4 regions of the Intestinimonas sp. HCP28S3_D6 genome follow, and region 1 is predicted to be linked to each of the others. Evidence: riboswitches for the same ligand, from Rfam matches in the RefSeq annotation. Region 1 holds a riboswitch; each other region holds the start of a gene.
What was found. A riboswitch is a leader RNA that binds a small molecule or an ion and turns the genes downstream of it on or off. The one in region 1 is predicted to bind cobalamin.

Region 1 (7,216 bases):
AGACCGTCTTCCTGGGGGAGAAGACCCGCACCCGGGTCAGCGGCGCCTTCCGCCGGGGCCAGGGCCTCTTCGCGGGCCTGGACGGGGTGCCCTTCCACGGCTACGAGATCCACATGGGGGAGACCACCTACCTGGAGGAGGCCGCCCCCCTCTCCCGGCTCACCTGCCTGGACGGAGTGGAGAAGCCGGACGGCGCCGCCCGGGGAAACGTGTGGGGCAGCTACGTCCACGGCATCTTTGACTCCGGGGCTTTTGCCCAGGAGCTGGTCAACGCCCTGCTGTCGGCCAAGGGGCTCTCCCCCGACGCCGCGGCGGTGGACTGGGAGACCTATCAGGAAGAGCAGTACGACAAGCTGGCGGCGGGTGTCCGGGCCAGTCTGGACATGGACCGGGTCTACCGGATTCTGAATGGCGAGGAATGAGCATATGAAAGTAGAATTGCAGCGGGTGGCCCCGGCGGAGATCGAGGCCCGGAGCATGGAGATCATCCAATCGGAGCTGGGAGAACGGACCTTCCCGGCGGAGGTACTGCCGGTAGTGAAGCGGGTCATCCACACCACGGCGGACTTCGACTATGCTGACAATCTGGTCTTTTCCCCCGGCGCGGTGGAGCAGGGCATCGCCGCCATCAAGGGCGGCTGCACCATCGTCACCGATACCCAGATGGCCCGGTCGGGCATCAACAAGCGGGTGCTGGAAAAGTTCGGCGGGGAGGCGGTGTGTTTCATGTCCGACCCCGACGTGGCCGCCGAGGCCAAGGAGCGGGGGGTCACCCGTGCGGTGGTCTCCATGGAGCGGGCCGCCAAACTGGACCGCACCTTGATCCTGGCCCTGGGCAACGCCCCCACCGCCCTGGTCCGGGCCTGTGAGCTGCTGGAGGAGGGGGCTATGAAGCCTGCCCTCATCATCGGCGCTCCGGTGGGCTTTGTGAATGTGGTGGAGAGCAAGGAGCTCCTCCTCACCGAGGATGTGCCCTATATCGTGGCCCGTGGGCGGAAGGGCGGCAGCAACGTGGCCGCCGCCATCTGCAACGCCATGCTGTACCTGGCCTCCGGCAACGCCCGGGAGTGACCGGGGGAGGGGAGACCACAATGACAGAGAAAGCGGTTTTGGTGGTGTCCTTCGGCACCACCCACCTGGATACCCTGGAAAAGACCATCCAGGCCATTGAGTGGGACATCGCCGGGCGGATGCCCGGCCGGGTCCAGCGCCGGGCCTTCACCAGCGGCATGATCCTGCGCCGCCTGGCCGACCGGGAGGGGTTATGCATCGACGACGTGCCCCACGCCCTGGAGCGGCTGGCGGGGGAGGGTTTTGCCGACGTGGTGCTCCAGCCCACCCACATCATGAACGGGGACGAGTTCGACAAGCTGTGCGCCCAGGCCGAGCCCTTCCGGGCGAAATTTGCCCGCATGTCCTTCGGCCGGCCCCTCCTCACCACGCTGGAGGACTACCGGGACCTGGCCGCCGCCCTGACGGAGCTTCTGCCGGAGGCGGAGGCGGACACCGCCCACGTCTTCATGGGCCATGGCACCGAGCACTATGCCAACGCCGCCTACTGCCAGCTGGAGTACATGCTCCACGACGGCGGGCGGACCGACGCGGTGCTGGGCACCGTGGAGGGCTATCCCGGCCTGGAGGAGGTCTTCCGGCGGCTGGGTGAGCGGGAAACCGTGAAGAAGGTGGTCCTCCACCCCCTGATGGTGGTGGCGGGGGACCACGCCAAGAACGACCTGGCCGGCGACGAGCCGGAGAGCTGGAAGAGCCAGCTGACGGAGCGGGGCTACCAGGTGTCCTGCGAGCTGAAGGGCCTGGGGGAGTATCCCCAGATCCGCGCCCTCTTCGTCCGACACGCCCTGGAGGCGGCAGAGGACCGTTGAGTCCGGGCACAGGCCCGTTCTCATAGTTCCGTACAGGGTGTCCCACGGGACCTAACAGGGAAGCTGGGTGAAAATCCCGCGCAGTCCCGCTGCCGTGAGAGGGGAGCCGCCCCGCAGATTTGCCACTGGGCCGGAGAAAGGAGGTCCGGGAAGGCGCGGGGACGGCGGTGAGCCTTGAGCCGGAAGACCTGCCCTGACGTATCCATCCTGCGAGAGACAGGAAAAAGGAGAGATCCCGATGAAGCAACGCAACTACACCAACGTGAGGCTCCTGGCGGCCATGGTGGCCGTGCTGGGCCTCAGCACCCTCAGCGCCTCGGCCATGCACATCGCAGAAGGCTACCTGCCCAAGACCTGGGCCTTTGGCTGGATGGCCGTCTGCGTCCCCTTCGTGGTGGCCGGTTTTCTGTCCATCCGGAAGAAGGTGGAGCGCAGCCCCAAGGCCAAGGTCCTGCTGGCCATGTGCGGCGCCTTCGCCTTTGTCCTCTCGGCCCTGAAGATCCCCTCGGTCACCGGCTCCTGCTCCCACCCCACCGGCGTGGGCCTGGGTGCCATCCTCTTTGGGCCCACCGCCACCACCATTCTGGGTCTCATCGTGCTGCTGTTCCAGGCCCTGCTCCTGGCCCACGGCGGTCTCACCACCCTGGGCGCCAACGTCTTCTCCATGGCCATCGTGGGGCCCATCGTGTCCTGGGCGGTCTATCAGGTCCTGAAGAAGGCGGGGGCCAAGCCGGCGGTGGCCGTGTTCTGCGCCGCCGCCCTGGGCGACCTGCTGACCTATGTGACCACCTCCTTCCAGCTGGGCGTGGTCTACGGGAACATCGCGGAGTATCTCACCATCTTCGCTGTGACCCAGATCCCTCTGGCCATCGCCGAGGGCCTCCTCACCGTGGTGGTCTTCAACGTGCTGGAGAAGTATTCCGCCGCCGAGCTCCATGAGCTCGCCGTGCTGTAAGGAGGGGAAACAACATGAAGGTATGGCAGAAAAACCTGATCCTCATCGGCCTTGTGATCGTGCTGGCGGCCTTCCCGCTGTGGTACTGCCGGGGTGCCGAGTTCGGCGGCGCCGACGGCATGGCGGGGGAGCTCATCGAGGAGACCAACCCCGACTATGAGCCCTGGTTCCAGCCCATCTTCGAGCCGGCCAGCGGCGAGGTGGAGTCCCTGCTCTTCGCCCTCCAGGCCGCCATCGGCTCGGGCATCGTCTGCTTTGTGCTGGGCCGGGTGACCGCCAAAAAGCCGGAGGATAAAAAGAAGGTGTGACCATGGGGACGGACCGATATGCCTATCTCTCCCGCCTCAGGCGGGTGGACCCGGTGGCCAAGGTGTGGGTCTCCCTGGCGGTACTGCTCCTCTGCCTCTTCAGCGAGAGCATCGCCGTGGGCCTTGTGACCCTTGTGGTCATGTGCGTCCTCAACGTGGCCCTGGGGGGACAGCGCCCCGGCACCGTCCTCCACTTCATGAAGGTGCCCCTGGCCTTCCTGGTCATCGGCTGCCTCACCATCGTCATCCGGCCACTGGGGGCGGAGGAGCCGGCCCTGGGGTCGGTGCTCCTCTTCGGACGGTTCCGCTGGGGCGTCTCCCGGCTGTACCTCCACACGGGCCTCATGGTCTTCTGCAAGGCCATGGGCGCCATTTCGGCCATGTATTTTCTGGCCCTCAACACCCCCATGACCGACCTCATCCTGGCCCTGGAGCGGCTCCATGTCCCCAAGCTGCTGGTGGAGCTCATGGAGCTCATCTACCGCTTTATCTTCGTCCTCATGGACACCGCCGGGCGCATCCGGGTGGCCCAGGAGTCCCGGCTGGGGTACGGCAGCTTCCGCAAGAGCCTGGACCACATGGGGGACCTGGTGTCCCTGGTCTTCCTCCGGGCCTGGCGGAAGGGGGACAAGGTCTATACCGCCCTGGAATCCCGGGGCTATGACGGCAGTCTCACCACCCTGTCCGCCGCCTACACCGGCGGCGGGCGGATGTATGCCTGGGGGGCAGCGGCAGCCGCCCTCCAGGTGGTGACCCTGCTGCTGGAAAGGAGGCTCCTCGCGTGAGCTATGCCATCGAGGCCCAGGACCTCTACTATACCTATGAGGACGGGACGGTGGCCTTGGACCACATCTCCCTCCGGGCGGAGCGGGGGAAGATCACCGGCATCCTGGGGGCCAACGGGGCGGGGAAGTCCACCCTCTTCCTCAACCTCAACGGCGTCCTCACCCCGAAAGCGGGGACGGTGACGGTGAACGGAAAGCGGGCGGTCTACGACCGCAAGGGTATCCGGGAGATCCGCCGCCAGGTGGGCATCGTCTTTCAGGACCCGGACGACCAGCTCTTCTCTGCCGACGTCTACCGGGACATCTCCTTCGGGGGGGTGAATCTGGGGCTGCCCGAGGAGGAGGTCCGCCGCCGGGTGGAGGCGGCCATGGAGCGCACCGGCGTGAGCGCCCTCCGTGACAAGCCCACCCACGCCCTGTCCTTCGGGCAGAAGAAGCGGGTGGCCATCGCCGGCGTGCTGGTGATGGAGCCCAGCGTCATGGTCCTGGATGAGCCCACCGCCGGTCTTGACCCCCAGGGAGTCAGCGACATCATGCACCTTCTGACCGAGCTGCGGGACAGTCTGGGCATGACCATCCTCATCGCCACCCACGACATGGACATCGTCCCCCTCTACTGCGATTATACCTACCTCCTGGGCGGGGGCAGGGTGATCCTGGAGGGGACGCCGGAGGCGCTCTTCGCCCAGCCCGAGGAGCTGCGGAAAAACCATCTGCGCCTGCCCCGGATCGCCCACCTCATGGAGATCCTGCGGGAGCGGGACGGGCTGGACACCACCCCCACCGCCGCCACCATCAGCGCGGCACGGCGGGAGATCAATCGACTGTTACAGGAGAAGTGAAAGCATGGAGAGAGGTAAGCTGTACGGCGTAGGCGTGGGCCCCGGAGATCCGGAGCTGGTGACCAAAAAGGCGGAGCGGGTCCTGGGGGAGGCCGATATCGTGGCCGTCCCCGACAAGGGCGCGGGGGAGAAGACCGCCCTCAACATCGTCAAAGACATCGTGGCGGGGAAGGAGCTCCTCTACTGTCCCACCCCCATGGTGCGGGACCGGGCGGTGCTGGACGGCTGCTACGAGCAGATCGCGGGCGACATCTGCGCCCTGCTGGACGAGGGCAAGAACGTGGCCTTCATCACCCTGGGGGACCCCACCGTGTACTCCACCTATATCTACGTCCACAAGAAGGTCCTCGCCCGGGGCTATGCCGCCGAGCTCATCCCCGGGGTGCCCTCCTTCTGCGCCGTGGCCGCCCGGCTCAACACCTCTCTGTGCGAGGGGGCGGAGCGGCTCCTCATCGTCCCCGCCTCCCACGACGCCGCCGACTGTCTGGACATCCGGGCCAACAAGGTCTTCATGAAGGCGGGCAAGGCCATCGGGGAGCTCCAGGCCCAGTTGGCGGAGCGGGGCATGCTGGAGCACGCCTCCCTGGTGGCCAACTGCGGCATGGAGGGGGAGCTGGTCTGTCCCCACTTTGCCGACATGACCGACGGCACCGGCTATTTTTCCATCGTCCTGGTCAAGGAATGAGACCCATCAAAAAGGAAGTGAGACCCCAATGGTCATCATGATGTCAGGCCTGGACTACAGCCTGGCCCCCATTGAACTCCGGGAGCAGCTCTCCTTCACCAGGGCCCAGGTGGGGGTGCTGGTGGAGCGCATCCGCTCGGAGGTGGAGGGGGTGCTGGGCTGCGTCCTCCTCTCCACCTGCAACCGCACCGAGCTCTACCTCTCCTGTGAGAAGGGGGTGGAGCTCCAGCCCGGGGAGGTGCTCTGCGCCGCCGTAGGCCTGAGCTATGCCCCCTTCGCCCGGGCCTTCGTCACCCGCCGGGGCAGCGACGCCGCCCGCCACCTGATGGAGGTCTCCGGTGGGCTCCAGTCCCAGATCTGGGGGGAGGACCAGATCCTCTCCCAGGTCAAGGGCGCCATCGCCATCGCCCGGGAGGAGGGCGCCGCCGACCCGGTGCTGGAGACCCTCTTCCGCAACGCCGTGGCCGCCGGCAAGGAGATCAAGACCAAGGTCCGCCTCACCGGTGTGGCCACCTCTGCCGCCGCCCGGGCCGTGGAGGTGCTCACCAGCCAGATGGGCTCTCTGGCGGGGAAGAAGGCCCTGGTTATCGGCAACGGGGAGATGGGGCGGCTGTCGGCCACCCTCCTGCGGGAGGCCGGCTGTACCGTCACCGTCACCCTGCGGACCTACCGCCACGGGGAGACCGTGGTCCCCGCCGGCTGCGGCGTGGTGTCCTATGACGACCGTACCTCCGCCATGGAGGGGATGGACATTGTCCTCTCGGCCACCACCAGCCCCCACTATACCGTCACGGCGGAGCAGGTGAGCCGGCTGGGCCGCCGGCCGTCCTATGTGGTGGACCTGGCCATGCCCCGGGACGTGGACGCGGCGGTGGGGGACCTGCCGGAGGTCCGGCTCTACAACGTGGACACCCTGGGGGCCGAGCGGCACCAGGGCGAAATCCCCACCGAGGCCCTGGACATTCTGGACGACTATATGGGCCGGTTCTACGAGTGGAACAACTACCGCAAATGCCTGCCCGCCATCGAGGACCTGAAGACGGCCATCACCGAGCGGGTCCTCACCTACCCGGAGGTGGAGGAGGACCTGGACCCGGAGGAGCTCATCGAACTGGCGGTGGGCCGGGCGGTGGACCTCCTCACCGGCGGGCTCAAGGAGCACATCAGCCCGGAGGACCTGGAGCGGTGTGTGGGCAAGATCAAGGTCCACACCGCCGTCAAAAGCCGGGAGAGGGAGGGTAGCCATGACCGAAAACGCATCCCGTTTCCCGCTATTTGTTGACCTCACCGGCAGGCGCTGCGTCATTGTGGGGGGAGGGGCCATCGCCACCCGCCGGGCGGCGGTGCTCTCCCGCTTCGGGGCGGCGGTCACCGTCATTTCTCCCACCTGGACCGGGGCAGTCCCCGGTGTGGACTGGCAGGCGCGGCCCTACGCCCCCGGCGATCTGAAGGGGGCTTTTCTGGCGGTGGCCGCAACGGATGACCGGTCGGTGAACCGGCAGGTGGGGGAGGAGGCCCGGGCCCTGGGCATCCCCGTCACCGTGGCCGACTGCCGGGAGGAGTGTACCTTCTTTTTTCCCGCCGTCTGTGAGGGCGGCGGCGTGACCGCGGGGCTCATCTCCCGGCACGGCACCGACCACCACCGGGCGGCCAGAGCCGCCAAGGCGGTGCGTCAGGCATTGGAGGGATTGGATTGAAGAAACTGAGAGCGGGGAGCCGGGAGAGCCGGCTGGCCGTCATCCAGACTGAGCTGGTCATGGA
Region 2 (7,216 bases), on a different contig from region 1:
TCCAGACTGCTGATGGGCTCATCCAGAAGCAGCACCTCCGGGGCCTGGGCCAGGGCCCGGGCGATGAGCACCCGCTGTCGCTCCCCGCCGCTGAGCTGGTGGAGGGGGCGGAAAGCCAGCTCTGCCAGACCAAGCTCCTCCAGCAGGGAGGAGACCTCGTTCACATCGGCGGGGGAGGCCCGGTGGCCCATGTGGGGGAGGCGGCCGGAGAGGACGGTTTCGAAAACGTTGAGTCCCGCTCTGACCTGGGTATTTTGGGGGACGTAGCCGTAGATCCGGGCCCGCTCCCGCATGGTGAGACGGCCGGTGTCCACACCACGCCACAGCACCCGGCCTTCGCTTGGCCGGAGCAGGTGGTTGACACATTTGAGCAGGGTGGTCTTTCCGGCGCCGTTTGACCCCAGCAGAGCGCAGAAACGGCCCTCCTCCACAGAAAGACAGATGCTGTGGAAGACGGGGTGCTGCCGGTAAGAGAAGGAGAGCCCGGAGAGTTCCAAAGCGCTCATGCTCTGCCCCACCTCTCTCTCAGAATGAGGTACAGGAAGAGGGGAACCCCCACGTATGAGACGACGATCCCCACCGGCAGGGTGGTGGGGGAGAAGGCCACCCGCCCCACGGTGTCGGCGACGAGCACCAGAATGGACCCGCACAGGGCGGAGAAGGGGAGGAGATACCGGTGGTCTCCCCCCATGAGGAAGCGGGCAATATGGGGGGCCACCAGCCCCACAAAGCCGATGATGCCGGTGAAGCTGACCACGGAGGCGGTGAGAAAGGCCACGCCCACGCCCAGGACCAGGCGGGTGTTGCGCACGTGGACCCCCAGGGCGGCGGCGCTCTCGTCGCCGTTGGAGGACATGAGGTTCATGGCCCAGGCCCGGGAGGCGAAGAGAGGGTAGACCACTGCCAGGAAGAGGGCCATGATGGCGACGTCCCACCAGCTGCCGCCGGTGAGACTGCCGAAGGTCCAGTGGATGATGGCGGGGAGCTGCTGCTCGTTGGCGATGTACTGCATGCTGGAGTTGACGGCACTGAAGAGGTAGTTGAGGGCGATGCCGGTGAGGACCAGGGTCTCCGGCCCAAGGCCCCGCAGGGAGGAGATGCCGTAGACCAGCGCGGCGCACAGCATGGTCATGATAAAGGCCGCCAGGACCATGGCGCTCTCCTGGAGATAGACCGGGAAGCCGCCGAAGAGGACCACCAGCGCCGCGCCCAGGGCGGCGGCGTTGGAGAGGCCGGTGGTGAAGGGACTGGCCATGGCGTTTCCCGTGATGGCCTGCATTACGGTGCCGGTGCAGCCCAATCCGGCCCCGGCCACCACCGCCATGGCCACCCGTGGCAGCCGCAGCATCAGCAGGACGTTTTGTTCCGTCTCCGTGAGGGGGGCGCTCCCCAGAAGGGGGCGCAGGGGCGGCAGCCAGGTGGCGAGCAGTCGGCCGGGGGTCAGGTCGGCCACCCCCATGCAGCAGGCGGCCAGGGCGGCGGCCAGGAGCAGCAGGACTGCCAGGCACAGCCATAGCCGTTTCCGGGCCCTCAGGGCCAGATAGCGGCCGCTGAGGGCGGCGGTCCGCTCCTCCGGCTCAGGCGGCCGCATCCTGGGCGGGCATATGGTAGTAGTGGGGGGCGTTGGGGGTAAAGCCCTGATAGGCCATCCACTGGGTGAAGATGGCGTCCGGGTCCAGCTCGGTCATCAGGTCGGGATAGAGCCACTTGGCCATGTAGGCCGCGCCGATCATCTTGCCCAGACCGCCGCTCATAAAGGCGGTGTTGAGGTAGAAATTGCCCTCCTTCACCGCGGTCAGGTCGCTCCAGCCCTCCCGCTTGAGCATCTCCTCCGCCTTGGTGGCGAACTCCTCCTGGGGCGGGGCGGTAAAGACGCCGCTGTTGCCCACCACCTCGCCGGCGTAGATCTTCACGATGAGGTCGGGATCGGCCAGGAGGATCTGCTCCGGGTCGATGTCCTTGCCGGCCAGGGAGGCGTCACCGAAGATGTTCTCGCCGCCGGCCATGAGGATCATGTTGTGCCAGCCGTCATTGGAGGTGCCGGGGATACAGGTGGTGTAGTCGCCGCCGTACTCCCAGTAGACCGTCTTGCGCTCTGTCACCTGCTGGAGCTGCTGGTTGATGTAGTCCACCGGACCCTGATAGAAGTCCACCAGTTCCTCGGCCTGCTCCTCCTTGCCGAAGAGGGTGCCGCACAGGCGGATCTGCTTGGGCACGTCGGAGTTGTCCCAGCCGGTGATGACCACCACCTGGATGCCGAAGGGCTCCAGGGCCTCGATGGACTCCTCCACCTTACCGTTTTTGGGCACGATCAGGACCTGGGGGGCCAGGGAGACGATCTTTTCATAGTCGTACTCGTCCTTGCCGAAGGTCTCATCCTCGCCGAACTGGGGCCAGTACACGCTGTCCTGGGAGGTGTAGATATCCACGCCCACCACGCAGTCTCCGGCGCCCACGGCCCGGATGAGCTCGTTGTTGTAGCGGTTGGCTACACAGGCCCGGGTGATGGGCAGCTCCAGCTCCAGCTCCCGGCCCAGATCGTCCACAAAGGTGGTGGTCTTGGTCTGCTCCGCCGTCTCGGAGGGGACAGGTGTGGTCTCGGCTGGGGCGGGAGATGCTGCGGGCTGGCCGGAGCAGCCGGCGCCCAGCAGCATCAGTGCGGCTAACAGGCCGCAGGCGGTGCGTTTCCACAGGTTTTTCATGGGATGCCTTCCTTTCTCTTCCCGTATGGGAAATAAAAAAATCCTGCCCTGAATTGCATACAGAGCAAGATCCTGAAAGTAAGGCAATTCCCCCTAACCCGGAAAATCTCCCCCGTATTGCAGTCTGGCAGGTCTCCTGACTTTCGGTTCATCCGCGTGGCCGCCTTCCCGTTTACACAGTGGCATATGGCCAGTTGTCGCCTTACACAGTAGTGGTAGCTGTGGGGGACTCTCACCCCGCTTCCCTTTTCAGAGCGCATTGCTCCACCAGACGCAGCATATTCAGTTCAGCACGGCCAGTATAGCATATCTCCACTGGAAGCGCAATCCTTCTCGATGGGGCAACGGACAAATTTCTTGTATACTTTCCCTGTGGAATGTGGTATACTACGCGTAATGGGTCATTTTCCCCCGCCGCTCCAACGGTGGGGACGGACCGTCTTTTTATGGCTTTATGTGCTCCGGCACTGATTATAAGGCAAAAACAGGATAGGGCGTCGCGGCTTCCAGCGGGGGAGCGCTCTCTTTTTCCGGCGAGGCAGGGCCGGAAAGCGCGGAGCGGATCTCTGGCTTTGTTTTGCTGCGCCCCTGTGCCTGCATCCCTTCCATCCATCGACTGAAAAAAGGAGTGTAAGCATACTTTTATGGCAGAAAAACTGAAGATTATTTCTCTCGGCGGTCTCAACGAGATCGGCAAGAACCTGACGGTATATGAGTACGGCGGCGACATCATCGTGGTGGACGTGGGTATGGGTTTCCCCGACGACGATATGTACGGCATCGACGTGGTCATCCCCGACTTCACCTACCTCATCAAGAACCAGGACAAGATCCGGGGCATCTTCCTCACCCACGGCCACGAGGACCACATCGGTTCCATCCCCTATCTGCTGCGCAGCGTCAACGCCCCCATCTACGCCACCCGCATGACCGCCGGCCTGGTGAAGCTGAAGCTGGAGGAGCACCGGCTCCTGGACAAGACCAAGCTCATCACCTGCGAGGCCGGCGAGGTGGTCAAGGCGGGCAAGTTCTCCGTGGAGTTCATCCACGTCAACCACTCCATCGCTGACGCCGTGGCCTTCGCCATCAAGACCCCCATCGGCACCGTCATCCACACCGGCGACTTCAAGATCGACTCCACCCCCATCCAGGGCGGCATGATCGACCTGGCCCGGCTGGGAGAGCTGGGCAAGAAGGGGGTCCTGGCCCTGCTGTGCGACTCCACCAACGTGGAGCGGCCCGGCTACACCAAGAGCGAGCGGTGCGTGGGCGCCTCCTTCGACGCCCTCTTCCGGGGCTGCGACCAGCGCATCATCGTCACCACCTTCGCCTCCAACGTGGACCGCATCCAGCAGGTCATCTCGGTGGCCGCCAAGTACGGCCGGAAGGTGGCCGTCACCGGCCGGAGCATGGAGAACGCCCTGAGGGTCTCCACCGAGCTGGGCTATATGAACATCCCTGAGGGCACCCTGGTGGACGTCAACCACATCAAGAGCCTGCCCAAGAACAAGGTGTGCATCATCACCACCGGCAGCCAGGGCGAGACCATGTCCGCCCTCACCCGCATGGCCTTCTCCACCCACAAGCAGGTGGACATCCAGGCCGGCGACCGGGTCATCCTCTCCGCCTCCGCCATCCCCGGCAACGAGAACTCCATCGGCAACGTCATCAACGAGCTCTACCGCAAAGGGGCCGAGGTGGTCAACGAGCGGGCAGGGGAGCTTCACGTCTCCGGCCACGCCTGCCAGGATGAGCTGAAGATCATCCACGCCCTGGTCAAGCCCAAGTTCTTCATCCCCCTCCACGGCGAGCAGCGCCACCTGAAGATCCATGCCAAGCTGGCCCAGGAGATGGGCATGGACCCCCGGAACATCGTCATCAGTGACATCGGCAAGATCATCGAAGTCACCCACAACTCCATCAAGCTCAACGGCACTGTCCCCGCTGGCAAGGTCTTTGTGGACGGCTACGGCGTGGGCGACGTGGGCAGCGTGGTTCTTCGTGACCGGAAGCACCTGGCCGAGGACGGCATGATCGTGGTGGTCACCTCCATGTCCGGCGAGAACGGCGCCGTGGTCTCCGGCCCCGACATCATTACCCGCGGCTTCGTCTATGTCAAGGAGTCCGAGGGGCTCATGGAGGAGCTGCGCCGGGTGGCTGTGGAGGCCCTGGAGCGCTGCGAGCGCACCCACACCACCGACTGGTCCGCCATCAAGGGCGAGATCAAGAGCGACCTGTCTGGCTTCCTCTACAAAAAGACCAAGCGCAACCCCATGATCCTGCCTGTCATCATGGAGGTCTGAGGACCAATCGAAATGAAAAAGGACCGCTGTTCGAGAGAACGGCGGTCCTTTTTTGCGTACTTTTCCGGGGAGGGAGCGAGGAAAAAACCGGAAAGTTGCATTGACGTTGGTATCGAAATGGTGCTATGATACATGCACGATATAGAACATATGTTCTATATAAAATCAGCGGGGCGGTTTCTGAGTGGTACCACTTTTGGCGGTACGGAGAGAGGAGATGAGGAGCTTTTTTACTTCCACACACTGTGCACAAAGATGGAGAAAATTCTGTTTTCTGTTCCACTTTTACCTCTTGTCAGAAAGATAGAAAGGGGAGACAGTGGGGGTGGATTCGCTTTTCTGCGGAAAAACCGCGCCGGTTGCGGCGCGCCACCGGCGCACCGCCAAGAGCCGGCTTTCGAATCCACCTTCGCAAAAGAAAAACGGCAACCCCTGACGGGGTCACCGCAGATGAAAAGCCGCCCGCAGGGCGGCCACCAAACCGCAACCCAGCGTAGCGGTTGCGGTTTGGAGAGGAGGAGCAAGGAAGCGGGCGGATGACGCTTTTTCATGCAAAGCATAAAAAAGCGTCGGAGCAAAGCGAACTTTGCTCCGACGTGGTGGAGGAGGGTGGATTCGAACCACCGAAGTCGACGACAACAGATTTACAGTCTGCCCCCTTTGGCCACTCGGGAACTCCTCCATATGAAGTTGTGGAGCTGGTGGACGGATTCGAACCCCCGACCTGCTGATTACAAATCAGCTGCTCTACCAGCTGAGCTACACCAGCAGATGAGATGTGCGCTCGTCCGCAGCGACGTTTATTCTAGCAGAAAGGAGGCTGATTGTCAACAGGTAAAAGAAAAAAACGTGCAACTTTTTTGGGGAGGAGCATGACGAGGAGAGGGAGGACCCGGGCGTACCCGCTGCGGGACGTCCAGCGCGCCAGGCCGGCGGCCTACTGCCGGCGCTGCGGCGGGGAGCTGTACCGGTATGACCCCGTTCTCTGGGAGAACGGCGGCCGCCTGTGTCCGGCCTGTGCCGCAGAACAACAAGGGTTGGAGGACGAGAGAGCAAACGATGACACTGATTGAGATTTCCGTCGAATATCGGGCCCAGGCAACGGTTCTCCGGCAACGCCTGAGGGAACTCCAGGCGCAGCTGCCGGAGCTGGACCCTGACCAGAGGAGCACCATGGAGGGTAGAATCCGCATGCTCACGGTCATGTGGCGGGAGGCCAGGGATCTGGCCGTCCTGTGTGAACGCTACTATGACAGGGGGTATCGCCGCAATGGCAAATACACGTTATAAGCGGGGCCTGAGTTACGCCGCCGACATGGCGGTCTATACCAGAGAGATGGCGGCCGACAACGTCCAGCAGCTGGACAAGCTCAAGGAAAATCTGGCCAAGGCGCTGCGGCAGGACGTCACCGCCCGCCAGCGGCAGTTTCTGCTGCTCTACTACGGGCAGGGCCTGAACATGCGTCAGATCGGCGAGCAGATGGGGGTGAACAAGTCCACGGTCTCCCGCACCATCAAGCGGGGGGAGGCCCGGCTCCGGCGGTGCCTGCGTTACAGCGACGGGCGGCTGCTGGAGGAAGAGACAGGTCCTGAATCGCGCCCAAAATCAGAACGTACAGGGTGAGGGCCGGCGCCCGGAGGGGCTTCCGGGCATATGGAAGTCAGGAAATGGAACAGGATTTCTACCCTTTTCTACGAGGGCTAAGATTGTCTTTTCCGCTCGAATTTGCTATACTGATAAAGTATGTATGTTGGTATGCAAGAGGGGGCGGAAGTGTGGAACTGAATATGTCAATGAAGCAGACCCAGACGCTGTCACCGCAGATGATGCAGTCGATGGAGATTCTGCAGATGGGCTCCCAGGAACTTCTGGAGTACATTGAAAACCAGGTTCAGGAAAACCCGGTGCTGGAGATGGAGGAGAAGTACGGCAGTCAGGATGAGGCCTCGGTGCTCCAGCGGAAGCTGGAGTGGCTGGAGTCCACCGACACCCAGAACCGGGTCTATCATCAGCAGGACACGGAGGACGATGGGAAGGACCCCATCTCCAACTACGGCAACGCCGATGAGACGGAGGAAAACCTCTATTTGTATGTGCTCTCTCAGCTCCAGGTCATGGAGCTCTCCCCAGAAGTGCTTGCGGCAGGGCGCTTTCTGGTGGAGTCTCTCAACCAGAACGGCTGGCTGGACGAGCCTCTGGAAGATCTGGCC
Region 3 (7,216 bases), on a different contig from region 1:
TCACCGGAGGCGATGAGCTCCTCCAGGGCGGCGGTGACCAGGCCCTTCCGGCCGCAGCTGCCGTCGTCGCTCATGAGGACGAACTTGTCGCTGCAGGCGCGGAACTCGTCCTTCAGGATCACCAGATCCTGGTTCCGGAAGCCCACCACGCTATGGACCTCGGTGCCTTTCTCATGAAGGGCCTTGGCCACCGGCAGGGCGATGGCGCAGCCCACGCCGCCGCCCACAACGCAGACCTTCTTGAGGCCGTCCAGCTGGCTGGCCCGGCCCAGAGGACCCACGAAGTCGTGGAGGGACTCGCCCTCCTTCAGGGCGTCCAGCTCCATGGTGCCGGCGCCTACGATCTGGAAGATGACGGTGACTGTGCCCTTTTCCCGGTCGTAGTCGGCTACGGTGAGAGGGATGCGCTCGGAGTCGGCACAGGCCCGCAGAATGACAAACTGGCCGGGCAGGGCCTTTTTGGCAATGAGGGGGGCTTCCACCACCATCTTGGTGACGGTGGGGTTTAGGGGTGTTTTTTCTACGATACGGTACATGATGTGCTCCTCCCTTAGGCAAATATGTGCTGGTAAAAAGAAAAGCAACCGCCGTAACCAGCCCGTGCGCACAAGCACTTCGTTACAGCCGTTGCCAAGTCAATTTCACGCTATTTAGTTTAGCACATCTCATAGCAAAAGAACAGGTGAAAATTCAGGTCTGCAAAAAAATTATAAGAATGCACAAATACAAACCCAGCAGGCTGTGCGATTTCCACAGAAAACAGAGAGAACACGACAAAAAGCAGGTCCATCCCCTCCGGCAACAGCCGGAGGGGATGGATTCCTGCTGATTTACAGGCCGGGATCGCAGCTGGTGGAGAGGAGGTCCTCCCAGGTCTGCCTCCGGACCATGAGTCCGGAGCGGCCGTCCTTCACCAGGGCCACCGCCGGGATGGGGTTGGAGTTGTAGTTGCTGGCCATGGAGTAGCCGTAGGCGCCGGTGGAGAGGACGGCCAGAATGTCTCCGGCCTCCAGAGCGGGGAGGGTGGCATCCCGGAGGAGGACGTCTCCTGACTCGCAGCACTTGCCGCACACCGTCACCGTCTCTGTGGTGGGAGCCTCTGCCTTATTGGCGGCGATGGCCCGGTACTTGGCCTGGTAGAGGGCGGGACGGATGTTGTCGGTCATGCCACCGTCTACGGACACGTACTTCCGAACGCCTGGGATGTCCTTGATGGAACCCACGGTGTAGAGGGTGATGCCGGCCTCGCCCACCACGCTGCGACCGGGTTCGGTGACCACCGCCGGACGGGGGAGGCCCAGGTCCCGGAAGAAGGCGTCGATGCGTTCCATGAGAGGGTCCAGGTACCAGCCGTATCCTCTGGGCTCCTCGTCGGTGTAGCGGATGCCGAAGCCACCGCCCACGTTGAGCTCGGTCATGGCAAAGTGGTAGCGGTTCCAGGTCTCCTTCACTAAGCCAAGTACCACCTCCAGGGCCTCCAGGTAGGGCCGGACCTCGAAGAGCTGGGAGCCCACGTGGAAGTGGAGGCCCAGCAGGTCCACCCAGGGGGAATCGATGGCGGCCTTGATGGCGGGGTAGATGATGTCCTCGTCCAGGGGAATGCCGAACTTGGAGTCTTTTTTTCCGGTGATGATGTAGTCGTGGGTGTCGGCCTTGACGCCGGGGGTGACCCGGTAGAGGACCTTCATCTTCTTGCCCTTCCGGGCGCAAATAGACTCCAGCAACGAGAGCTCCTGAAGGCCGTCGATGATGATGCGGCCCACGCCGCTCTCCACCGCCAGCTCCAGCTCGGCGGGCAGCTTGTTGTTGCCATTGAACTCGATGCGCTCGGCGGGGAAGCCGGCGGAGAGGGCGCAGGTGAGCTCACCGCCGGAGACCACGTCCACGCACAGGCCGGCGTCCTTCACCAGCCGCAGCAGGGCGGGGGTGCAGAAGGCCTTGGCGGCATAGGCCGCACGGGTGTTCTCCCACTTGTCCAGGAACTCGGTGTGAAGGGCCTGGAAGCGTCCCTCTAGGGCGGTCTGAGAGTAGACGTACAGCGGGGTGCCGTAGGTCTTGGCTAGGGTGGTGGTGTCGCAGCCGTCAAAATAAAGGGTGTTGTCTCGGATCTCCATGCACATAGGTGGTTCCCTCCCGATCTTTGGTGAAGGGGAGCGGGGGCTCCCCAAAATCATCTGGGCACTATTATACCAGCTTTGGCCCGGGGCGCAACCGGAAACCCACAAAATGGGACTTGTTTTTTGGGCGCAGACGGCGTGCCGCCCGGACAAAAAGGGCCCCGGACATGGTGTCCGGGACCCTTTTCGCGTATCCTACAAACAGGAATGGCAGGATGTGATATGTCCCCCTTCCCGTAAAAGGGGTGTGTTTAGCGGGGCCGCTCCCGCTCCTCTGCCATCCGGCGGGCGATCTCTTGAAACTTGGCGGTTACATAGCCGTAGTTGTCCCTCTGGTGGGGCAGTGTGCAGCGGCTGCAGTCCTTGATGCCCTTTTCCGTGTAGCGGAAGTTGCCGCCGCAGTCGGGTCCAAGGGCGTAGAGGGGGCAGTAGCAGAAGAGACAGTTGAAATTGTCCGGGTCGTTGGTGGGATGGCAGGGGAAATACTCGCACTGGAGATGGGAGAAGAAGGAAAAGGCCTTACCTTTCCAGTTGGGGGCGCCGGCGCGGTCACGTTCACTCATGGCGGACTCCTTTCCATCGTGGCGGTCTCCAGGCAGCAAAAAAGCTGCACGGCCTGAACAGCGTGCAGCAATGGCCCCCCGCCAGACAGGGCGGAAGCGCGGCACCCTCCCAGGCTCGGAGAGGTTTTTGTGTGCGTCATACGCAGGCAGGTATTCTGACTTCGGCGTCCAGCGCGGTCCCCGCCTTCCCGGAGCACTTACTCCAGTGACATCTGGGGACCCCTCCGCCAACACAGCAACGGCTTTGTGCGGGATTCTCACCCGGCTTCCCTTGTGCAGCGCCATCGGCGCACCTGCGTACCAGAGATATTCACTTGCACCGGGGGGAAGTTCCCTCCGGTACCTATCATCATAGCGGCTTTTCCCTGCCCTGTCAAGTGGACTTTTCCCCCACAGGCGCCGGAGCGGTGGAAAAAAACTCCCCGCCGTCGTGAGACGGCGGGGAGCGGAAAAACGGTGGTTACATGAGGTAGAAGAGCATCTTGGCCACTTCGGACCGGGTGACGGAGTCATTGGGCCGGAGCTGGTTGTTGTAGCCGGAAATAATGCCCTGGCCCACCAGGGACTCCACGTAGGGGAGAGACCAGGCGGGGACGGAGGCGGTATCGCTGAAGGTCAGGGACTGGGTCACATAGCCCTTGCCCTGGATGCGGCCCAGAATGGTCATGGCCTCGGCCCGGCTGATGGAGGCGGTGGCCCGGCCCATGAGGACGCCGTTATCCAGGCTGCCTTTGATGATGCCCTCGGCGTACATGGCTTTCATGGCGTCCACACACCAGGAGGGAGTGGTGTCCAGATCGGCGAAGGGGAGGGTGACATCGGAATAGGCGGTGAGATCCAGACCCATCCAGCGGGCCACCATCAGGGAGAACTCACCCCGGGTAATGTTCTTATCGGGCTGGAAGAGAAGGCCGGAGCTGGACTCCACACCCTGAACCACACCCATGTCATAGAGGTAGGTGGTGTAGAGGTCGGCCCAGTGGGCGGTCATATCCACGAAGGGGCTCTGAGAGGTGGTGGAGCCGTCCTCGTTGATGGTGGGAAGGATGTTGTAGGAGCCGCGGCCCACATTGCCGCTCTGGTCCACGGCGGTGATGGTGAGTCGGTGGAGCTTGCCGTCGCTGATGGGGAGGGTATAGGTCAGGGTGCCGGTGGACTCATTCCAGGTAAAGTTCACACTCTTGCCATCCAGGGTCAAGGTGATGGCCGACTTGGCAAAGTCCTTGTCCACGTTGTCGGAGACGTAGCCGGTAAGCTTGCCGTTTTCGGCGGTCACGGTAACGGTGGGGACGGTCTCGTCGGTCAGCGCCTCAGTAGCCGTGGTGAACTGATCCAGATAAATGGTGCCGATGGCCTTCTCGCCGCCGCCATAGACCACGGTGAGCCCCTGGAGGGCGGCGGTGCCCTCAGGCAGGGCGGCGGTCAGGTGCTTCCAGCCGGTGAAGTCCAAAGCGGAGAGAACCACGTCGCTGGTGATGCCGGCACCGTCGGCGATGGTGGCGGTGAGGGTGTTGCCGGAGCCGTCGCCGTAGACCCACATGCTCAGGTAGCGGTCGCCGGTGGGGATGGCCAGGGAGGAGCCCAGAGAGGCGGAGCCGGTCTCGCCGGCGCTGTAATCCACCCGGGCACTCTGCTTACCGTAGCGCACCAGATCGCCGGAGGACTCCCGGTTGATCACCGCGTTGGAGGAACTGGTGAGGGCGGAGAGACCCTCATCGGTCTCGAAATCGTCCAGCGTGTTGATGTGGCCGGCCACGGTGATGGGGATGGTGATGTAGGTACCGCCGGCGCTGACAGTGAGATTGCCAGTGGCACTCTTGGCACCGGCGGTGAAAACGCCGTTTTCATCCACGGTGCCGACGGCGGGGTCAACCGACCAGGTGTAACAGGTGTCCTGACTGGTGAGTGCGATCTTCTTCCAGACCGCGCTGGCAGTGAGATCGATGCTCTCCTGGGGGTCCAGGGCGATGGAGGTGACGGGAGCCCCGGTGGCCTGGTTGGTCACCGAGATGGAGTCGGGAGTCTTGACCACGGTGATGGAGGCGCTGCCCTCGGCCCGGTTGGCAGAGGCGGTGACCTGAGTGGTGCCGCTCTCACTGCCGGCGGTAAAGACGCCGTTTACGTCCACGATGCCGTCGCCGTTGCGGATGGACCAGGAGACGGCGGTGCTGTCTGAGAAGGTGTAGCCGTTCTCATCCACCGGGGTGGCGGTGAGGGCCAACTGGGTACCGGAGAGGACCACCGAGTCGTAGGGGGTGACATAGTAGTGGTCCAGCACCCCGTTGGGCTTGAGGCTGGAGACCAGGAAGATACCGTTGCTGACGGTGCGCAGGCTGCCGTCGGAGGGGGAGTTGAGGATCTCCATGGCAGAGGACCCCGGCATGGTGGCGCCGATGGTGGTGGAGCCGCCGCCATCCAGAGCCACGGCCTCTACGCAGCCCAACTCAATGAGCCGCTGGGCCACCTGGGTGAGGGTGGCACCCACGCTGTAACCGGACTGCCGGCCGTCGATGGCGTAGAAGATCACACTGCCGTCGGCCTTGATGCCGATGGCGGTGCGGGGGTTGGCGGTGGAGTCGGTCTGGGGTCCCACCTGGCCATTGGTGACGATCTTGTAGTAGCCGCCGATGGCGGTGACCACATCATTCCACCGACTGTCGGCGGCGGTGACGTCGATGCTCACCTGGTCGCCAGGCTTCAGGGAGGACACCTGGCCCAGGAGCCATTCGTTGTTCTGTTTGTTGACGGTGAGGACCAGCTTGTCCTCGGGGATCTGGATGGAGGTGGTGGACTCCAGCACTTGATCAACGGTGCACACCAGACGACCGCCCACGGTGAGTTCATCGGAGAGAAGCAGAGAGGCAGTGACCTCGTCCACCTGGCGGGTGCCCTCAGCGGGGGTGGTGGTCTCCAGGTTCTGGGAATCGGTGGCAATGTCGCCGGAGGATGCGGCATCTGTGCCCGGAGCTGTTGTCTCCGTAGGAGTCTCCGCGGCAGCCTCCGAGGCGGTGCCGTCGGTGTCGGTGACGTCCAAATCTACGTCCACGGTCTGGCCCACATTGGTGGTGACGGGGGTGAGGATCACGTCGTAGCCAGGACTGGTATGTTGGGTGGTGGTGCTAAACTCGTCAGTATAGAGGTAGAGACCACCCTCATGGGTGCCGTCAGCGGCGGTGCGGGTCTTGTTCACGTCGGTGACCCGCATGGTGGAGCCGTTGAAGGTGGCGGTGACGGCCAGGTCGGGTTTGCCGATAAAGGCGGTGCCATCGGCCAGGAAGCCAACGGCGTAGTAGCCGCCGGAGGTGGTGCGCAATACGCCGTCGCTGATAATGACACCCAGGGCATTGCCGGTAGACAGGTCGAAGAAGTCGCCGTTGACGCCGCCCACCACCCGGAGCCCCTGGGCCTCCAGAGACTTGGCCATGGTGGCCAGGTCCTGCCGGGACATGAGCTTGTCCCCGTAGACCACCACGGGGTAGACGCCATCGGCAGGGGAGTAGGAGATGTACCGCTCGGTGCGCAGGTCGGACTTGGAGTTGCTCCAGAAGACCTGCTCCACCAGATCAGAGCCGGGCGCCAGGGAGACGGTGCCGCCGTGGAGCTCGTCGCCCAGAGCGATGGACGCGGACGCGGCGGGGGAGAGCCCCACCAGAACGGCCAGGGTCAGCGCAGTGGCCCGGATGCCAAATCGTTTCATGCTGTTGCCTCCAAAAATCATTGCAGGGTGAAAGGGAACGGGACTGGCCGTTGGGCGGCCCATCCATGATAGGTATAATCCTAACACACCCCCCCTTTTTTGTAAACGGCAGAGGCTGGGAAAAGCTGTCGTTTTGCTGGGGGAGAGACCAATGTTAGGAAAAAGTTAGAATGCCTGCGCGGCAAACGAAAATCCCGGCAGACCGGGTCATGACGGCCTGCCGGGACGGTATACGGGACGCTGGGATCAGGGGGTGGATGGCTCGGAGGGAGGGGGCGGCGGAGGTGTTTTTTGCACTTTGGGAAGGGTAGTCTCCAAAGTGGCGCTCTCTTGCCGCTCCAGCAGCTCACCGATAAGCTGGTTGGAGATGAGGAAGCCGATGGGAGTGAGCCGCCAGCGGTGCCCGTCCCGGGCTGCCCAGCCGTTGTGCTCATATTCGGCCAGCTTGGCCTCGATGGGGTCGAAGTTCATAAAATATTCCCGCCGGTACTCCCACTCCTCGATGCCGCGGGTGGTCCGCAGTCGGAGCATCAAGTACTCTCCTGAACGCTCCCGCTTGGGGATGAGGTCGTCGGAGTCGATGATGGGCTTGCCGCCCAGCACGCCGTCAATGTAGCCGTCCAGGTCCCGGAGGAAGGAGAAGCGCCGGCCGCCGAAGTCGGAGTGAGCACCGGGGCCGAAGCCCAGGTAGGGCCGGGTGAGCCAGTATTTCAGGTTGTGCCGGGACTGGAAGCCGGACTGGGCGAAGTTGGAGATCTCGTACTGGCGATAACCGGCATGCTCCAGCCGGGCCACCATCCACAGGTACATGTCGGCCTGCATGTCGTCGTTGGGGAGAA
Region 4 (7,216 bases), on a different contig from region 1:
GCCCTCGGCAGAGCATCCCCTGGGCACCAATGACATTGGTCAGGACATTCTCAGCGAGCTTATTTACGGTACCCGCATTTCCTTGCTGATTGGTGTAGTCTCCGCTTTAGCGGTAACAATTGTGGGCACAGCCTTGGGTATCCTTTCAGGGTATCTGGGTGGATTGGTAGATCGGGTCATCATGCAAGCCACAAATGTGGCGATGGCGCTGCCCTCGCTGCCCCTGACAATTATCCTTGTGGCTTTCCTGGATGCCAGTGTATGGAACATCATTCTTGCAATCTGTATCACCGCTTGGACCTCTACGGCGCGCATTATCCGCAGCCGGGTACAGCAACTCAAGATCCTGCCTTTTATTCAGATCGAGCGCACTATGGGAGCCGGTGGGTTCTATATTATGGCGAGGCATCTTCTGCCCAATCTTGGAGAGATCGTCTTTATTCGGGCTGTTTTATCTGTGGGTAGCGCTATGCTGACAGAGGCCAGCCTCAGTTTTCTGGGCTTGGGTGTGATCGGGCAGAAGAGTTGGGGCGGCATCCTGCACTATGCCTTTTTCCGCAATGGGATCATCAACGGGGCCTACTGGTGGTACGTGCCCCCCATTCTCTGTATATCCGTCTCCGTGCTTGGGTTTATGCTGTTAAGCTATTACGGCGAGGGCCCCGTACGTATAAGAGGCAGAAAGGAGGAAGTTAATGCTGGAAATTGAGGGAGTCTCCATCCGCTTCGGAGACAACCCTGAGGCGGTGAGTGATACGACATTTACGGTATATGACGGCGATCGTCTGGCAGTGGTGGGGGAAACGGGGAGCGGAAAGAGCGTCCTGCTGCTTGCCGCACTGGGGTTGCTGCCCACCTCAGCACGGATCACCGGTTCTATCCGACTCAACGGCCGGGAACTGCTGGGCTGCCGGGAGCAGGAACTCAACCGAATCCGCGGGAAGGAGATCGCCTATATCCCCCAAGGCAGCGGAAATGGGCTCAACCCCCTTTTTACTGTGGGGCATCAGCTTTGCGAAACTATCCGCAAGCACCAACGCTGTACCCGGAGGGAGGCGCTGATTCAGGCTGCCATGTTGCTGGAATCTTTTGGACTGGAACAAAGTGAGGCCCTGTGCCGCAGCTATCCCTTCCAACTCTCTGGCGGTATGCGCCAGCGGGTGCTGATCGCCATGGGCATAGCTGCTGGGGCGGGACTTGTTTTGGCAGATGAGCCTACCAAAGGCCTGGATCGCCACCGCATCGCTCTGGTAGAGGATGCCTTTCAGAGATTGGGAGAGCGCACGCTGCTCTGTGTCACTCATGATCTCCACTTCGCACAGACTATTTCGTCCCGTGTGGTAGTCATGTATGCCTCCCAACAGATTGAGAGCGGTGACAGTACTTCTTTCTTTGGCGAACCTCTACACCCGTATTCTAGAGCTATGCTGGACGCTCTTCCAGAGAATGGTCTACAGGCAAATATGGGGTTTGCACCACCCAGGAAGGATACCATTGCCCAGAGTGCATGCCATTTTTATGACCGTTGCGTATGGAGAACGGAGCAGTGTAGAAAGGCACCGCCACTGATTGAAGTGGATGAGCGGGCTGTGAGGTGTTGGAAGTATGCTCATTGAGGCGATAAAGGTATCCAAACGCTATTTCGCACGAGGACCCATGATCGTGGAGGACATTTCTTTTACGGTTGACCGAGGAGAAACACTGGCTGTTTTTGGAGACAGCGGCAGCGGAAAATCTACCATTGGTCAGATTTTGGCAGGACTCTTCCCTGTTACCACGGGAGAAGTGCGGTTGGATGGAGAAAAGCTGACCTACCCCTACCGAGGCAAACCCCGCAAAAGGATCCAAATCCTTTTTCAACACCCGGAGGTGGCCTTTGACCCCAAGATGAAACTGGCGGACAGCATGAAGGAGCCGTACCTATTCTTAAAGATGCCCTACTCTCGGAAAACTTTGTGCGGCTATCTGGAGCGGTATGGCATCTATGATGAGCATTTGGAGCGCCGACCAGCGGAGCTCAGCGGCGGTGAGCTTCAACGTTTGGCATTGGCCCGTGCCATGCTTCTGGAACCCTCTTTCCTGGTGCTGGACGAGCCGACCTCTATGCTTGATGTCATCTCACAGGCCCAGATCATCCATTTACTGCAGGAAATCCAGCGGGAAAAGGGACTTGGGTACCTGTTTATATCCCATGACATGGCTCTCTGCAAGCATTTTTGTACAAAGATCCTTCACCTGTCAGGAAGGAAGCTGTGGCCGGCAGAAGAGGGAGCAGATGTGCCGGAACAGTGCCGGCTCTAAGAGGAGAAAATGATGGCCAGAGAAAAGATCAAGCATCCCCCGTATCTAACACCGCAAGAAGTGTGTTATTATCAACAGGTGGTGGAGAGCCTGGCAAAAGAGGGAGTTTCGGAAGCATATCTCCGGCAGGAATATCGGGATTATGCGCCAGATAAGCCGTTGGGGCGGGCAATTTGCGAAAGCTATTCCATCCAGGAGTTGGCGGCGATTCTAACTGAAAGAGCAAAAGAATTGGGCCGTACGCCCACACAGCAGGATATTTTTCCGCTCTACCGGGCGTATCTGAAGCGCCGATTTGGAACCTGGCCCGCCGCGCTCCGGGCGGCGGGGTTGCGGTACGGCATGGAGAAACAGTCAGTAACAGCAGACTGGATGGCGGTGCTCACACAACAGCCGGAGGCAGGCTGGGCACTTCTGGCGTTGTCAGAGCGATGGGTGACTTGCGGGGTACCGCCGCTTCGGCGTGAGATACCAGAAGCGGAGCTGCTCCGCACCCATTTTGGTGCCTGGAATCAGGTCCTGATGGCTGCGAAAACCTTAGACCAATGGCTGGAAGCCCACCCGCTCCACACAGAGCCCCCGGAACCCGAACAGATAAAAGAGCTGGAGGGACTCGCAGGACGCTTGGGACGTACCCCGCTGCGGGAAGAGGTTCCGGAACCACTGCGGCTGACACTCCGCACAGGCTGGCGAAGCTGGGGAAGTATTCTGGAGGCTGCTGGCCTAACACCATTGTCGGGAGATGAAGAGGTGCGGGCAAAGTGGGAGTACCAGCAGCGAATATGTGCTGGGAGCTGTGTACTTACCTTGATACAGGCGCCGACCGCCAAACAGAGCAAATTGCTGGCGCGCCTGGAGGAGATCTGCCGTAGACTGGGCCGCTCTCCGCTCCGGGACGAGCTCTCTCCGTCACTGCGAAATGAGCTGTCGGAAAACTTCGGCTCACTGCGGAATGCGCTCTTTCAACTGGGCAGGGCGCCGCTCACAGGCTCGGAAGCACAGAGGCTCCGCATCAAATTAAGAAAATCAGGCAGCAATAAAGCATCCCACACTTGACAGCACAACAGGAAACTGCTATGCTGATTACAATAAGTAAATACAGGAATGTCATAAGGTGGCGCCGCAGGGCGTCTGAAACGGCAAGCCGGTGAAATTCCGGCGCAGTCTTATCTCTACTGTGTGCGGCTTGGAGCCGTGAGCCAGGAATGTCGACCTTGTGGCGGACAAGAGCATCAAGGTGGAATGCTTTGTCGGTATCTCGTCTTTTTTGAAGGTTCAGAAAAGGCTTTGGTTGGTTTACCCTTTAAAGCGGAGATATCGGCACTGCGTCCACCTTTTGCATGGGTAATCCGGCGGAAAGTGGTCCGCCGGATTTTTTAAAAAGAAAAACACCGGGGGGCTTTGTTTTCGCGCATTTTTTGACGAAAAAGCGATTTTTGATAACTATTTATTGACTTAAGAACTCTGCGGTGCTATAATCTGATGCAGATAAGAACGACCTCTCCCATATGTATCAGAGCTTTCTCGTTCCGGCAGGAAATGCCCAAAACTGAATACTGCATCCGGCTTTTGTGGCAAATGCGCGACCCGGCTCCGGAACACCGGAGCGGACACGCATCCTTGTTCGGCTGAACAAGGGAATCAGGTGTAATTCCTGGACATGTTTTGCGGCAGGAACCGCGGCGAAAGCTGCGGGGACGCGCAATTCAATAGCTGTGATTGTGGAGTATATCCGTTTTCTGCGAAAGCAGGTCACTGGCGGTCGTAATGGCTTAGCTGGGAAGGCGGCGGGTATGCAAGGGCGGTCAATATGGCCGTCGGGACACATCAGTCAGAAGACCTACTAAGAGCTCAATCCCGGGTTTCGGGACTGCTCTGACAAAAAACGCCAGATGAGAGGTGTGCACGGGATCAGTGTACCCTTTCACCCCCTGAAAAGGAGCAAAAGCGGACGTATGATGATACGTCCGCTTTTTTCTTCCATACCATTGGGGATAAAGACGGACGCATTTTATGCGCCTGTCTTTTTTTGTTTGGTGCCGGAGGGAACCGCTCTGTACCTGTATCTGGAGGGACTGCCCGTGGAGAATAAAACATTCCAAGAAGGCCGGTCATTTAACCGAAAGGTCATAGGACGAACCAAAGAGGCCTTGCGGGCTCTGAACATACAGTTTGCACAGGAACATGCCGAGGACAGTAACGATATGCTGCTGGAGTACGTCCGACAGGAGGCGGTCCGCTTTGGATTTACGCCCAACGCCGGCGAGATCATCGGCGGGGCCTACATCTCCTCCCGTTTTGGCGGTTGGAAACATGTGATCGCGGCGGCGGGGCTGCCTTCTCCGAAGCGGCAGAGGCCCATCACCAGCCGGAAGATCTTTCAAGACGAGTTTGAGCGGCAGACGCAGCTCTACGCCCGGGAGCTCCGTGATCAGGAGGCAGAAGAGCATCCGGAGAAGGCAGGAAAACCATAAAGAGAAGGAGGGGAACCCCTCCTTCCGGCATAGGGTTCCCCTATGCCGATTCCTTTCCCAGATTCCAACGGGCCTTTGCCCGTCTCATATGGCCGGTTTGCGGCCGACAACTGAATACCCAGCACCGAAAGCGATATTCCGTGAGCGGAGTAGGCCAGGACGCCGGGAGACCGGCCGAGCCACCAACGGCGGAGAGACGTGGAGCAATGCGGGGCGGCAACTGCACAGGAACGGTATTGGTGTCTGGCGGGAAGGAATGGATCAAGTGTGGAAGGGCCACCGGTACGGCGGCCTCTGCGCTTTGTGACAGGAGCGCGGCGGCGGCCGCATTGGCGGCTGGACACGGATTTGAACCATTGAGGTTTCTCTATCGACCGGCGGAGGGAGGAGGCGAAGGGCAGACAGGGAAACACGAGAGAACATGCGGGATCCTAAACCAGCGGGATATTTTTAAGGAGGTTTTGGGTATGAAAACGAGAAAATTCACAGCCATGCTGCTGGCCCTGACGATGGCATTCAGCTTGCTGTCGGTCAGTGCGGGAGCGGTGATGGACAATGACCATGACCGTATCAGCGTGGATACCGCCGGCGCCCTGTCGGTGGTGTGGGATAGTGAAAACGTAAATTCCAATGATTATCACACGGGAGATATCGTGTCGAGTGAGGACGGCTACTATCCCTCCGGCTTCTACCTCTATGTAGACAGCGCCGAGGACAACGGAATCACCATTACTGGCGGCACCCTGTCCGCGCCTGTGGAGGAAACGGAGGGTGGCACCAAGTATTTGGTGACCAACAGCAGCGGGGGCAGCATTGTGATCAAACTGGAAAATGCGGCCCAGAGCAACAATGTCTATACGCTGAGCTTTGATGCGCCGGAGGGGCAGCTGGCCGGCGGCGCCATCACTGGAGTCCTGCAGGGCTATCTGCCGCTGGGCCAGTATGCCCGTGGTACGATGTGGGGCAGCCCTTATACTGACGGCGGCACGACGGATGGCAGCACTCCCAAGATCCTGGGCGGGTTTTCTTCTACCGGCGTCTCCCTGGGCGCCGGCGGCGGCTACGTCCAGTATGCCCTGCGGGACAGCGAAGGAAACCAGGCCTATATCGAGGATGACCCCAGCAATCCCTATGGCGTGGACTTCATCGTCTACGGCAACGCCTTCAACGGCAACCCTGAGGCGGCCTCTGTCCAGGTCTCCGAAGATGGAAAGACCTGGTATGAGCTGGCCGGAAGCTTGTACTATGACCCCAATACGCTTCGCGATGTGAACATCACCTATACCCTGAGCGGGAGCGATATTCAGTACAGCATCACGGATCCGAACGGGCGCAATCCCGGCGTTTCCTTCCCACTCACCGGGACGTTCAAGGCTGGCGCCGCTGCGTGGTTCCCCACCACGGCGAACTACGGCGGCGTGTGGAAGACGTCCGCCGTCTCCAGCGATCAGACCGTCGGCGCTTCCGCCTTTAACGGCGCCAGCGTGACTTATACCGGCGTTACACTGGTGAAGGACACGGACACCACTGCGGACTATCAATTTGGCTATGCGGATGTCCATATCAATGGCGGCAATTATGGCACCGCGATCAATCCCTACACCGCCGCGGCCACCACGCAGGGCGGGGATGGCTTCGACATTGCGTGGGCGGTAAAGCCGGACGGTACGCCTGCGGGGCTTACAAGCATCAGCTATATCCGGGTATATACATCCGCACTGATGAGCAGCACGGATAACACCACCATCCCCACACCCGGTATCTTCGGTGAGACCTCCGCTGAGGTTTGCGGCATCTACACGGTGACGGGGACTGGGACAGGGACCTCTGCGATACCCTCTGTTTTGATTGATGGTAATCAGGACCTTGCTGGATTGGTGGATATGGGTGGAACAGTGACCAAAGTTGGAAGTGTGACTGTTTACGATATTTCTGCTACTGGAGCGATGAGCGCGGGAAGCGTAGTCACCGCAACCGTAGACAGCGGGAATTTGTATATAAATGAGTCTACTTCTGGCAGTTATACGATTCCTACTGGCACGAATTGTGTTCGGATTATCTCTCAAAATGGTACAGCGTCTCCGAACATCATTCTGATTAGATTCTGAAAAGAATCCCCGGGAGCAAGTATTCGCTTGCTCCCGGGGGATTCTTTTCGATTTTAAGAACATGATGAAGAAAATGAGAACTTTTATAGCATTGCTGTGCATAATGGGAATGTGCATCTCCTGGATACCAACAGGGGTACTAGCGGTTGGAGATCAAGATAATGAAGCAGTTGTTAATATAGTTTATACCATCGGAGAGGCTGCAGAAACCCATGTTGCAGAATTGTCGCTGATTGGAACAACCAAGATAGGACCTAATAGTGGTAATGCCTATTTAGCTGCATTGCCAGAAGGGGCAAAGGTTCAGTCCTATACGTGGAATTCCAAGGTCGG

Region 2: another riboswitch for cobalamin. It lies ahead of ACTNBK_RS01460 (ABC transporter substrate-binding protein); the one in region 1 lies ahead of ACTNBK_RS03200 (energy-coupling factor ABC transporter permease).
Region 3: another riboswitch for cobalamin. It lies ahead of ACTNBK_RS09745 (cysteine-rich small domain-containing protein); the one in region 1 lies ahead of ACTNBK_RS03200 (energy-coupling factor ABC transporter permease).
Region 4: another riboswitch for cobalamin. It lies ahead of ACTNBK_RS05945 (homing endonuclease associated repeat-containing protein); the one in region 1 lies ahead of ACTNBK_RS03200 (energy-coupling factor ABC transporter permease).

The regions. Positions count from the first base shown of each region.
Region 1 covers NZ_JBQHTM010000005.1:94,167-101,382, forward strand. Annotated here, with positions in the region: gene ACTNBK_RS03185 (cobyric acid synthase) at 1-422, shown strand, start outside; gene ACTNBK_RS03190 (precorrin-8X methylmutase) at 427-1,071, shown strand; gene ACTNBK_RS03195 (sirohydrochlorin cobaltochelatase) at 1,092-1,880, shown strand; cobalamin riboswitch at 1,899-2,089, shown strand; gene ACTNBK_RS03200 (energy-coupling factor ABC transporter permease) at 2,119-2,835, shown strand; gene ACTNBK_RS03205 (energy-coupling factor ABC transporter substrate-binding protein) at 2,850-3,143, shown strand; gene cbiQ (cobalt ECF transporter T component CbiQ) at 3,146-3,928, shown strand; gene ACTNBK_RS03215 (ATP-binding cassette domain-containing protein) at 3,925-4,770, shown strand; gene cobI (precorrin-2 C(20)-methyltransferase) at 4,775-5,455, shown strand; gene hemA (glutamyl-tRNA reductase) at 5,484-6,737, shown strand; gene ACTNBK_RS03230 (precorrin-2 dehydrogenase/sirohydrochlorin ferrochelatase family protein) at 6,700-7,152, shown strand; gene hemC (hydroxymethylbilane synthase) at 7,149-7,216, shown strand, end outside.
Region 2 covers NZ_JBQHTM010000002.1:90,862-98,077, forward strand. Annotated here, with positions in the region: gene ACTNBK_RS01450 (ABC transporter ATP-binding protein) at 1-506, opposite strand, end outside; gene ACTNBK_RS01455 (FecCD family ABC transporter permease) at 503-1,591, opposite strand; gene ACTNBK_RS01460 (ABC transporter substrate-binding protein) at 1,578-2,702, opposite strand; cobalamin riboswitch at 2,811-2,989, opposite strand; gene ACTNBK_RS01465 (ribonuclease J) at 3,347-5,005, shown strand; tRNA gene ACTNBK_RS01470 (tRNA-Tyr) at 5,603-5,687, opposite strand; tRNA gene ACTNBK_RS01475 (tRNA-Thr) at 5,699-5,774, opposite strand; gene ACTNBK_RS01480 (hypothetical protein) at 5,878-6,078, shown strand; gene ACTNBK_RS01485 (hypothetical protein) at 6,065-6,295, shown strand; gene ACTNBK_RS01490 (sigma-70 family RNA polymerase sigma factor) at 6,276-6,629, shown strand; gene rpoN (RNA polymerase factor sigma-54) at 6,782-7,216, shown strand, end outside.
Region 3 covers NZ_JBQHTM010000025.1:31,844-39,059, forward strand. Annotated here, with positions in the region: gene ACTNBK_RS09735 (sulfide/dihydroorotate dehydrogenase-like FAD/NAD-binding protein) at 1-536, opposite strand, end outside; gene lysA (diaminopimelate decarboxylase) at 831-2,120, opposite strand; gene ACTNBK_RS09745 (cysteine-rich small domain-containing protein) at 2,369-2,680, opposite strand; cobalamin riboswitch at 2,809-2,992, opposite strand; gene ACTNBK_RS09750 (phosphodiester glycosidase family protein) at 3,141-6,377, opposite strand; gene hemW (radical SAM family heme chaperone HemW) at 6,624-7,216, opposite strand, start outside.
Region 4 covers NZ_JBQHTM010000012.1:21,322-28,537, reverse strand. Annotated here, with positions in the region: gene ACTNBK_RS05965 (ABC transporter permease) at 1-709, shown strand, start outside; gene ACTNBK_RS05960 (ABC transporter ATP-binding protein) at 696-1,616, shown strand; gene ACTNBK_RS05955 (ABC transporter ATP-binding protein) at 1,657-2,301, shown strand; gene ACTNBK_RS05950 (homing endonuclease associated repeat-containing protein) at 2,314-3,357, shown strand; cobalamin riboswitch at 3,397-3,532, shown strand; cobalamin riboswitch at 3,937-4,143, shown strand; gene ACTNBK_RS05945 (homing endonuclease associated repeat-containing protein) at 4,383-4,775, shown strand; gene ACTNBK_RS05940 (hypothetical protein) at 5,243-6,883, shown strand.